DNA from 2 places in the Streptomyces sp. NPDC090021 genome. Region 1 is predicted to be linked to the other one. Evidence: riboswitches for the same ligand, from Rfam matches in the RefSeq annotation. Region 1 holds a riboswitch; the other holds the start of a gene.
The links. A riboswitch is a leader RNA that binds a small molecule or an ion and turns the genes downstream of it on or off. The one in region 1 is predicted to bind cobalamin.
Positions count from the first base shown of each region.

Region 2: linked by a shared signal. The riboswitch ahead of ACIPXC_RS16250 (ribonucleoside-diphosphate reductase subunit alpha) and the one ahead of ACIPXC_RS15140 (ABC transporter substrate-binding protein) in region 1 are both predicted to bind cobalamin.

Region 1 is NZ_JBIVFO010000016.1:73,616-79,335, forward strand. Features, by position in the region: gene ACIPXC_RS15130 (ABC transporter ATP-binding protein) at 1-576, opposite strand, end outside; gene ACIPXC_RS15135 (FecCD family ABC transporter permease) at 573-1,691, opposite strand; gene ACIPXC_RS15140 (ABC transporter substrate-binding protein) at 1,688-2,905, opposite strand; cobalamin riboswitch at 3,157-3,342, opposite strand; gene ACIPXC_RS15145 (hypothetical protein) at 4,031-5,488, shown strand; gene ACIPXC_RS15150 (hypothetical protein) at 5,498-5,720, shown strand, end outside.
Region 2 is NZ_JBIVFO010000017.1:133,153-138,872, forward strand. Features, by position in the region: gene ACIPXC_RS16245 (ribonucleotide-diphosphate reductase subunit beta) at 1-919, opposite strand, end outside; gene ACIPXC_RS16250 (ribonucleoside-diphosphate reductase subunit alpha) at 919-3,306, opposite strand; cobalamin riboswitch at 3,443-3,572, opposite strand; gene ACIPXC_RS16255 (GNAT family N-acetyltransferase) at 3,617-4,114, opposite strand; gene ACIPXC_RS16260 (Uma2 family endonuclease) at 4,192-4,776, shown strand; gene ACIPXC_RS16265 (YbdD/YjiX family protein) at 4,825-5,004, opposite strand; gene ACIPXC_RS16270 (carbon starvation CstA family protein) at 5,019-5,720, opposite strand, start outside.

The sequences.
Region 1 (5,720 bases):
CTCGTCGAGGAGGACGACCTCCGGTTCCTGGGCGAGGGCGCGGGCGGTCAGGACGCGCTGGCGTTCGCCGTCGGAGAGTTCGGCGGCCGGCCGGTCCGCGAGGTGTTCCGCGCCCACCGCCTTCAGCGACCACTCGACGGCCGCGTGGTCAGCGGCCGTGAGACGGCCGCTGAATCCGGTGTGCGGGTGGCGGCCGAGCCCGGCCAGTTCTCGTACGGACAGCAGTCCGGGGTCCACCCGGTCGGTCAGGACGACCGCGAGCCGCCGGGCGAGCGCGGCCGGCCGCTGCCGTGCGAGGTCGGTCCCGCCGATGCGAATCCGGCCGTCGAGTGGTGGCAGGAGCCCGCACAGGGTGCGCAGCAGCGTGGACTTGCCCGCGCCGTTGGGGCCGAGCAGAACGGTCAGTTCGCCGGCCCGTGCCTGGAGGTCGAGCCCTGAGAGCACGGCCCGCCCCGCTCCGAGGCGGCGTGGTGACCGGGTGCGGTAGCCGACGGCGAGGCCTTGGGTGACCAGGCCGCCGGTGGGGTCCGGTCCGCCGGCCGTCTGCGTGACGGGGCCGGTCATGGTGTCGGTCACGAGGCCACTCCTTGTACGCCGCGACGGCTGCGGATCAGGAAAGCGATGACGACGGGAGCACCGAACAGTGAGGTGATGGCGTTGAGCGGCAGCACGGATTCCGTGCCGGGCGGCTGGCTGAGCAGCGCGCACGCGAGTGCGAGGAACGCTCCCGCGAGCATCGACGCCGGGATCAGCGCCCTGTGGTCCGAGGTCCCCAACGCCACCCGGGTCAGGTGCGGGACGGCCAGGCCGAGGAACGCGACCGGACCGCAGAACGCTGTTGCCGCGCCCGCCAGCAGCGAGGTGCCGAACAGTGCCAGATCTCGGCTGCACCGTACGTTCAGCCCCATCGTGCGGGCGTAGTCCTCGCCGAGCAGCAGGGCGTTGAGACGTTTGGCGGTGAGCAGGGCGGTCAGCAGTCCGGCTCCGATGACGGGCAGCATGACCTGAAGGTCGGGCCAGGTCGTGGCGCTGAAGCTGCCCAGGCCCCACATGACGAACTGCTGGGCGCGTTCGGGCCGGGCGTAGACGAGCATCACGCCGACCACGGCGGTGGCCGCCGAGCCGATCATGACGCCGATGACGAGCAGGGTGACGGCCGACTGCACCCAGCGCGAGAGCAGCAGGACGAGGGCCAGCACGGCGGCGGCGCCCAGCGAGGCGGCCAGGACGACGCCCACGCGCCCGAGCCCGGCCAGGTCTCCGGTGAAGCTGCCGGCGACCCCGCCGGTGCCGACCACCACCGCGGCGACACCCATACTGGCGCCCGAGCTCACCCCGAGGGAGAACGGGTCGGCCAGCGCGTTGCGGAACAGGGTCTGCATCTGCACGCCCGCCACCGCCAGAGCGGCGCCGACGGCGGTGGCGGTCAGCGCGCGCGGCAGCCGGACCTGCTCGACGATCACCGTCCAGCGCGGGTCCTCGGCGGTGCCGCCGAACAGGATGCGTACCACCTCCGCGACCGGCACCGGGTGGGAGCCGGTGGCGATGGTGAGGACGAAGAGGGCGGCGGTGCCGGCCGCGAGGGCGAGGACGACGGCCAGGCGCCGCCGCCCCGGCCGCGGCGCCCGGGGGGTGTCGGGGGCGTCCGGGGCGGATGCGGCGGCCGGCGCGGTTGCCGTGTGCGTCGTCACGCCTTGGGCACCGGCTGGTAGAAGGTGAAGGTGTGGTCCTTCGCCTGGTCCGGGTGCATCAGGGCGAAGAGGTCGGCGAGGACCAGGTCCGGGCGCAGCACGCCGCGCTCGAAGTAGTCGTTGCCGCCGCCGGGGCCGAGCGCCTTGGTGTTTGTCCAGACCGCACCGCCGGAGAGGGCCTTCAACTGCCCGTACCGGTTGTCCGCCTTCACCGCGTCGGCGGTGGACTTCCACTTCTGGTCGGCGACCCAGACGGGAGCCTCGCCGCCCTTGGCGTACACGGCCTCGAAGTTCAGCTGGACGTTGCCGGTGCCCGGCTCGCCGGCCCAGGGGTAGGTGCCGCCCGCGTCCTTGATCAGCTGGGCGGCGTAGCTGCCGCCGGCGGGCATGTACCAGGTGCCCTGGTACATCGTGCCGGGGAGAACGTCGACGGTCTTGCCGTCCTTGACCGCCTGTGCGCCCTTCTCGGCGACCTTCCGGTAGTCGGTCTCGATGGTGTCGAAGACCTCGCCGGCGCGCTGCTCCGCCCCGGTGAGTGCGGCCATCGCCTTGACCCACTCGGCGCGTCCGAGCGGACTGGACTCCAGCCACTCGGCGTTGGCTACGACGGCGATTCCGGCCTGGCGCAGCTTGGGGTACTGCGGGTCGTCGGTGCCCTGGGTCATCAGCACGTCCGGCTTCGCGCCGATGACCGTCTCGGCGTTGAGGGTACGGTCCTTGGCGTACTCGGTGACCTTGCCCGCCTTCACCCGCTCGATCACCTGGGCGGAGGAGACGGTCGCGGTGCTCGCCACCCCCGTCAGCACGTCGAGCGTGCCGGTCTCGGTCAGCAGCGGAAGGTGGGTGGTGGAGGCGGAGTACAGGCTCTTGACCGGAACCGTGACCTGCTGCGCGGATGCCAGCTCACCGGTCAGCTCCGGATTCGGCGCACCGCACTTGACCAGCACGTACGACTCGGGCTTGCCCTTGGGGAAAGGCTCGTTGACGGTGAGGACCTGGTAGCTCTTCTCGTACCGGAGCGTGAAGTTCTTGGCGTGCTCCACCGTCGACTTGACGGGGAAGTAGTCCTTGGCCGGGTCGAAGTCCTTGATGCACCCCTCCCCGGCGACCTGGGTCTTGGCGTCGGCGGGCGGGCCGGGCTCGCCCCCGCACGCCGTGAGCGTGAGAGCGGCGGCGAGGAAGGCCACCGCGGTGGCCGGTCGGCGAGCAGGCATGGCGGATCGTACGGACAAGGTGACTCCTGGTGACATGCGTGGACAGTGCGCAGCGCCGGTATGGCGGGCGCGTGATGCGGCGTACGGGAAGGAACCCGCTGGGGGAGGGGGTCGTCAGAACCTGAGGAGGGAACGGGCGCGGGAATCAACCCGGGCAGGCCGGCTCCAAAGAACCACAGGCGGCGCGAAGCCGCCCCCACGCATACGCAGGCACACGAGTGCCACCGCCTCTCCTGGGGAAATCCGCCCCGTACATCGAGGTGCGACGGCGTGAGTCTCCTGACTCGGGATCACAGCTTCTCCGGCCTTCCCGCCCCCGGTTGGGGCGGTGGCCATGGGTGGAGTCGCTCCCCCTACACAGTGGCGGTACCGTGCCGGAATCTCACCGGCTTCCTCGTTCCGCCGTCGCTTGTCGGACGGAAGCATCGCAGAACCGGCCACGGCCCCGCCAGACCCACAACTGTGCGACCAGCCACAGAGCGCGGTCGTCGGACCCGGGAGGGCGCCCGCCCGGAGTCTCGGCCGGACCATCGCGACGCACGTTCCGCCTCGGGGAGCCTGTGGCACGCGGAGGGTGCGGCAGACCCGGAGAGGTCCGGACAACGACGAAGGCCCAGGTCTGTGACCTGGGCCTTCGTATCTGAGCGGATGACGGGAATCGAACCCGCGCTATAAGCTTGGGAATCACCCGGCACTTGACCGTCTGCATGGCTGTTGCCCTGGGAAACGCTGCTTACGATGGCAGTCTCGAGGTCTCTGGAAACGTCTCTGCTGACCGCCGGATACCGTCTCTACTGGCACGTTGTGGCATGGCCCGTAAGGGAGATGGCAGGGAGCGGGCTTGCCGCACTGCGGTGCCGCAGCGAGTTCCAGTGCCGCCGTGCCCGGTCCCCCACCCGATCGACGATCACCGCCACCGCGGCGGGCGGCACGGTGAGCGAGAAGACGATCAGGCCGAATCCACTGCCACTGCATGGCATGCTTCCTCGGTTCGTGTGCTGGCACGTGGACTGGTCGGGTTGGTTAGGGTTGTCCCGAACGTAAGATCGGTTAAGCGGGCTTTGGTGCGCCTTCTGCCGGCGAGATGCTCTCGGGGGATGGGCGTTGCTGACATATCACGAGGTCATGACCACCGACTTCGGTCTTCTCGATACCGCCGCGACGGGGTGGGACAAGGTCGCCGAGGAACTGAAGAAGGTCGAAGGACGCTACAAGAGTGCCGTCCTGCCCATCACAACCGGCTCCGGCTGGGTGGGCGTCTCGGCAATCGCCGCCAACCGCCGGTTCGTCGGGACCCACTACGAGTATCTGGCGGCGCAGACCCAGGCGAAGGCCACCGCCAAGGTGCTGCGCGCGGGGCGTGAGCGATTCGCTGAGCTGAAGAAGATCCTTGAATCCGCCCGCGCGGACGCTGTGGCTGCGGGCATGAAGGTGTCGGAGCAGGGCCGTGTCGCCTACGGCTACGACCGACTGACCGGTCAGGAGCGCGCCGACCTCCAGGCGGATTCCAAGGCCCTCCAGAGTGTCAAGGAGAACGAAGGGGCCTGGGCCGAGTACATCGATGCCTGCGTGAAGTCTTTCGACGAGGCGGACAAGGACCTCAAGGCGTCCCTGGAGACCGTGGTCACGGACGCCATCGGCGGCGGAAACGCGAACGATATGACCTTCGGCAGCGGATTCAACGGCCAGGCGAAGGGCGACATGATCGCGGCCGCCCCGCCGAAGGCCGAGGATGAGGTCTCACTCGACCTCAGCGGCCTGCTGATGGACCCGAAGAAGGAAACGCTGAGCATGTGGTCGGCGCGCGCCCAGGGTGACATCGTCGCCAGACTCTCGGGCAACCCGGAGTGGGGCAGGCTCTACTCCCGTTACGTGTCAGGTGCCGTCTCCCTCGCCGCCTTCGCCAGGGCGACCGGTATCACGGTCCCCGGCGCGTTCGCCCTGATCCAGGCCTACCGCAAGCCCGGAACCCTGCTGAACGCGCCGGGCACACTGACCGCGCGGCTCATCGGCGGTAGCCCGAACATTCCCGGTGCCGCCAATGCCCTGAACGCCTCCTCTGCCGCCCGATCGGTTCTCGGCGGCTCCAATGCGGTGGCTGCGCAGTACGGCTCGTACATGAAGAACGGCGCGCTCATCACGCCCACGACTGCAGCCCAGGCGAACCTCATCACGGTCGCCGAGAGCGGCGGGCTGGCCAATGCGGCCAAGGCGGCCGGTGCCATGCGGGGGCTCGGCATCGTCGGGTCCGCGGGTGCGACGCTCTACGGAGTTGCGAACCTCTCCACCTACGACTCGGAGAAGATAGCCAACAACCCCGACAAGTTCGCCTCCGACCTGACGGGTACAGCGTTCAACGCGACCCTGACCGCCGCGATGGTCGCGCCGAACCCGGTCACGGTGGGCCTGGCCGTCGGCACGGGTGTGATCTATGCGGGTGCCCTTGCCTGGGAGAACCGGGAGAACATCGCCGACGCGTGGAACACGTCCACCGACTGGGTGGGGGACAAGGCGGAGGATCTTGGGAAGGGAATCGCATCAGGCGCGAGCAAGGTCGGCAAGTTCCTCAACCCCTTCGACTAGGAGCACGCATTGACCACATCGTTCGAGATGAGAGAAATACGGGACGAGCGGCGCGCGCTTCACTGGTCCACCACCTCGGAGGAGTTCGGTGACATCAAGGTGTGCTACCCGGCGGACATCCGCCCCGCGACGGGAACGGGCGCCAGGGCAGAAGGCAGCGCGATTCCGACCACGCTCCTGATCGGCTGGTCCATCTTCGAGGACAAGCCGCGGTTGAACGGTGCCCACCTCT
Region 2 (5,720 bases), on a different contig from region 1:
GGACCAGGCGCTGGTCCGCGACGCACTCCAGGTACTCGCGCATCGACTCGGTGTTCATGCCCGGCAGGCCGTCGCCGCACAGGTCGCGGCCGAACTGCAGCTCCGCCTCCACGGCCTCCTTCAGCATGTCGGTGACCTGCTGCTGGAGGGCGTCGTCGAAGAGCTCGGGCTCCTCCTTGCGGACCGTGTCCACGACCTCGAACGCGAAGTTCATGTGCATGGTCTCGTCACGGAACACCCAGTTGGTGCCGGTGGCCAGGCCGTGCAGCAGGCCGCGCGAGCGGAACCAGTACACGTACGCGAAGGCGCCGTAGAAGAACAGGCCCTCGATGCACGCGGCGAAGCAGATCAGGTTCAGCAGGAAGCGGCGGCGGTCGGCCTGCGTCTCCAGCCGGTCGATCTTCTCGACCGAGTCCATCCACTTGAAGCAGAACTGCGCCTTCTCACGGATGGAGGGGATGTTCTCCACCGCGTCGAAGGCCGCCGCGCGGTCCTCCGGGTTGGGCAGGTAGGTGTCGAGCAGCGTCAGGTAGAACTGGACGTGCACGGCCTCCTCGAACAGCTGGCGCGACAGGTACAGACGCGCCTCCGGGGAGTTGATGTGCTTGTACAGCGTCAGCACCAGGTTGTTCGCGACGATCGAGTCGCCCGTCGCGAAGAACGCGACCAGCCGGCCGATCATGTGCTGCTCGGCGGGCGTCAGCTTCGCGAGGTCCGCGACGTCCGAGTGGAGGTCGACCTCCTCCACCGTCCACGTGTTCTTGATCGCGTCCCGGTAGCGCTCGTAGAAGTCCGGGTAGCGCATCGGCCGGAGCGTCAGCTCGAAGCCCGGGTCCAGGAGGTTCTTGCCTCCAGAGGTGTCGGCACGAAGTGCCGTCGTCGAGGGGCGGTGGTCGGGTGACGGGTGGGCGGAGCTCATTACTGGCAGGCCTCGCAGGACTCGGGGTTCTCAAGGGAGCAGGCCAGCGCCTCGGCGTCGACGGCCTGCGGGAGCGCCACCGGAGCGGCGGTGGCGGCCTGGGCGGCGCGGGCGATCTTCGTCGCCGGGCGCGAGCGCAGGTAGTACGTGGTCTTCAGGCCCTGCTTCCAGGCGTACGCGTACATCGAGCTGAGCTTGCCGATGGTGGGCGTCTCCAGGAACAGGTTCAGCGACTGCGACTGGTCCAGGAACGGCGTACGGGCCGCCGCCATGTCGATCAGGCCGCGCTGCGGGATCTCCCACGCCGTGCGGTACAGCTCGCGCACCTCCGCCGGGATCCAGCCGAAGCCCTGCACCGAGCCCGAGGAGTCGCGCAGCGCCTCACGGGTCTGGGCGTCCCACACGCCGAGCTGCTTCAGCTCCTCCACCAGGTAGCCGTTCACCTGGAGGAACTCGCCCGACAGCGTCTCGCGCTTGAACAGGTTGGAGACCTGCGGCTCGATGCACTCGTACACGCCGGCGATCGAGGCGATCGTGGCCGTCGGGGCGATGGCGAGGAGCAGGGAGTTGCGCATGCCGGTCTCGGCGACGCGGGCGCGCAGCGCCTCCCAGCGCTCCGGCCAGTTCAGCCCGGTGTCGTAGTGATCCGGGTGCAGGACGCCGCGCGCGGTGCGGGTCTGCTCCCAGGCCGGCAGCGGGCCGCTGCGCTCGGCGAGGTCGCAGGAGGCCTCGTACGCGGCCAGCATGATGCGCTCGGAGAGCCTGGTCGACAGGGCCTTGGCCGCGGGGGAGTCGAAGGGCAGCTTCAGCTTGAAGAAGACGTCCTGGAGGCCCATCGCGCCCAGGCCCACCGGGCGCCAGCGGGCGTTGGAACGGCCGGCCTGCTCGGTCGGGTAGAAGTTGATGTCCACCACGCGGTCGAGGAAGGTCACCGCGGTGCGGACGGTCTCGTCCAGGCGCTCCCAGTCGATCTCGCCCGTCTCCGGGAGCACGAAGGCACCCAGGTTGACCGAGCCGAGGTTGCAGACGGCCGTCTCGCCGTCGTTGGTGACCTCGATGATCTCGGTGCACAGGTTCGAGGAGTGGACGACGGTACCCGGCTCGGCGGTCTGGTTGGCCGTGCGGTTGGAGGCGTCCTTGAAGGTCATCCAGCCCTGGCCGGTCTGCGCGAGGGTACGCATCATCCGGCCGTACAGGTCGCGGGCGGGCATGGTCTTGCGGGCCAGGCCGTCGGCCTCGGCCTTGCGGTAGGCGGCGTCGAACGCGTCGCCCCACAGGTCGACCAGCTCGGGGACGTCGGCCGGCGAGAACAGCGACCACTCGGCGTCGGCGTTCACGCGGCGCATGAACTCGTCCGGCACCCAGTGGGCGAGGTTCAGGTTGTGCGTACGGCGCTGGTCCTCACCGGTGTTGTCGCGGAGCTCCAGGAACTCCTCGATGTCCGCGTGCCAGGTCTCCAGGTAGACGGCGGCGGCGCCCTTGCGGCGGCCGCCCTGGTTCACGGCGGCGACGGAGGCGTCGAGGGTCTTCAGGAACGGCACGATGCCGTTGGAGTGGCCGTTGGTGCCGCGGATCAGCGAACCGCGGGCGCGGATGCGGGAGTACGACAGGCCGATGCCGCCGGCGTGCTTCGACAGGCGCGCGACCTGGTGGTAGCGGTCGTAGATCGAGTCGAGCTCGTCCAGCGGGGAGTCCAGCAGGTAGCAGGAGGACATCTGCGGGTGCCGGGTGCCGGAGTTGAAGAGGGTGGGGGAGGACGGCAGGTAGTCCAGCCGGCTCATCAGCCGGTACAGCGAGGCGACTTCCTCGACGGCCCGGACGCTCTCGTCCGCGGCGAGACCGCAGGCCACGCGCAGCATGAAGTACTGCGGGGTCTCGATGACCTGACGGGTGATGGGGTGGCGCAGCAGGTAGCGGCTGTGCAGGGTCCGCAGGCCGAAGAAGCCGAAACGGTCGTCGGCGCCCTCGGCGAGGGTGTGCTCGACCAGCGAGTCCAGGCGGGCCGCGTGCGCGCGCACGAACTCGGCGGTGCGGTCGGCGATCAGGCCCTCGCGGTGGCCGACCTCGACGGAGGCGGAGAAGGAGGTGGAGCCCTGGCTCGCGGCCTCGTCGCGCACGGCCAGCGTCAGCAGGCGGGCGGCGAGCCTGGAGTAGGCGGGGTCCTCGGAGATGAGGCCCGCGGCGGCCTCGGTGGCCAGCCCCCGCAGTTCGGCGTCGTCGGCGGCGGAGCTGCGGCCGCGGAGCGCTGCGGCCGCGACGCGGCCGGGGTCGGTGTCGGGGAGGTCCGCCGTCAGTTCGGTGAGGGTACGCAGCAGCGTGGCCCCCGGGCCCTCGGTGTTGTCGCCAGAAACGGACTCGGCGCGCGGTGCGGAAGGCGCGATGGTCACGGCGGGAGCTCTCCCTCGCTCGGCCCGGTCATCGGCGGGCGGGCGCGGGCGCATGCGGGCGTGGCAGGAACGGGCACACCGCATGGCGTCCACCGGCCCAACCGCGAGGCCCGGACGTGTCGGCACCCGGTTCGGTCGACCCGGGCGCGCTGACGGCAGGTCATCGGACTTGGCGTCCGGATGCCGGACACTTCATACCGTTGCGGGACAGTTCCGGATTCCCACCGGATTCCCCTGCGGCGACAGCAGGCATGAGCATACATGTGGGGGCGCCCTTGTGCGGCACCCCCAACATGTAGTGTCGGCGTGGCTACAGCTTGAGTCGGTACGTAAGGAGTTTCAGGCCTTCGATGGGTGCCCAGTCCCGTTCCGGTGTGCGCTCGAAGCCCAGTCGTACGTAGATCCGGTGGGCCCCGGCCATGCTGTGCTGGGTGGAGAGCACGAGGCCCGTGACGCCCTCGATCGCCCGCGCCCGCTCGACGCAAGCCCGCACCAGGGCCTCGCCGACGCCCCGGCCGCGGGCCGCGTGGGCCACCGCGAGCATCCGGAACTCGGCCTCGTCGGGGCCGGCGATGTCGGCGAGCGGGCTGCCGGGTGCGGCGAAGGTCACGCCGCCGAGCACCTGCCCGTCGTGCTCGGCGACGAGCACCTCGGCCCGGGCGGCCCGCCCGGCCACGTCGCGCAGCACGTGCAGGTACGGGTCGTCCTCGTTGAAGTCCAGGTGCCCGTCGGCGAGGTAGGCCTGAGCCGTGATCTCGCCCAGCGTCTCGTGGTCGGCGGGCACCGCCGTTCTGATCACCATGTCCATGCGGTCGAGTGTGCAGGACGCCTCCGGCGGGCGGCGCTATCGTCGGAGGCAGCACCGTCGAGGAAGGTGAGCGAGGCATGACCGTGATGACCGACAGGCCCCACATGCTGACCGAGGACTTCGAGGCTGTCGCGCGCATAGCCGCTCGTGAGCGAGAAGGCACGCGACTTGAGTTCATCGACGGAGTCATCAGGAGCAAGGCCATGCCGGACGGCGACCACCAGATGATCATCCAGTGGTTGACGCGGATCTTCCTGCAGCACCGGCCGGAGCTCTGGCTCCACGGGGGGCAGGGGATCAAGGCACAGGCTTATCGCGAGGGCAGGGCCATCCCGGACGCGGTGCTGGCCCCTTCCAAGGCCTTCGCGGGACAGGGCGACTGGGTCGACCCCGCTCCGATCCTCATGGCCGTCGAGGTGACTTCGTGGGACTCCGACACCGTCCGGCGGGATCACGTCGAGAAGCCCCGTGCCTACGCGGAGACCGGCATCCCCTTGTACCTGCTGATCGACCGGGCCAAGTGCAAGGTCTCCGTCTACAGCCAGACCAACGGCCAGCGGTACGAGAGCATCCACATCGTGCCCTATGGAACGGACATCGCGCTCCCCGACCCCGTCGGCATCACCCTTCAGACCGAGGTCCTCAAGGACTGGGTGCGCTGAGCAACGCAGAAGGGCCCCGCCGAGAGGCTGCGGGGCCCTTCGAGCGCTTCAGCAGCAGCGGAAGCCCTCGCGGGGGTCCGCCTCGCGGGCGTCGGTGCGGGCGCGTTCGAAGGCGCGGCGGGTGAGGACCTCCGCGTCCGGGTCGTGGGAGCGGGCGTGGGCCACGTACCGGTCGTAGGCGGCCTCCCCGGAGAACTCCCGTACGTAGAACCGGGCCCTGGCCAGCATGCTGCGTACGGTGCTCACCCCACCGGCTCCTTGACCTGCCCGCCGCCGGAGTCGCGGTCCGCCCCTGCGGCGGCGAGCTGGGCCCGCTCCTCGGGGGTGGCGATCAGGCCCGCCGGGGCGACGATCTTCGACTCGGTCCACGGGACCTCCGACAGCTCCGCCGATCCGGGGTCGCGAACGGCCTTGACGCAGGTCCGCAGCGCGTCCGCGAGGACCACGATGATCAGGGCCGCGAAGAGGGCGCACAGCACGCCGTCCACCGTGGCGTTGGTGACGATCGTGTGCATGTCGTCCATGTTCTTCGCCGGGGCCAGCACCTTGTCGGCGTCGATGCCCGCCTGGTACTTGTCGCGCTGGGCGAAGAAGCCGACCTTCACGTCCTCGGAGAAGACCTTCTGGTAGCTGGCGGTGAGGGTCACCGTGGCGTCCCAGACCAGCGGGACGCCCGTCACCCAGGCCCACTTGAGCCGGCCGGACTTGACCAGCAGCGTGGTGCAGACGGCCAGTGCGACCGCGGCCAGCAGCTGGTTGGCGATGCCGAACAGCGGGAAGAGCTGGTTGATCCCGCCCAGCGGGTCCTTGATGCCGACCCACAGGAAGTAGCCCCACGCACCGACGACGATCGCGCTCGCGAACCACACGCCGGGCTTCCAGCTGACGTCCTTGAAGGGCTTGTGGACGTTGCCGAGGGTGTCCTGGAGCATGAACCGGCCCAC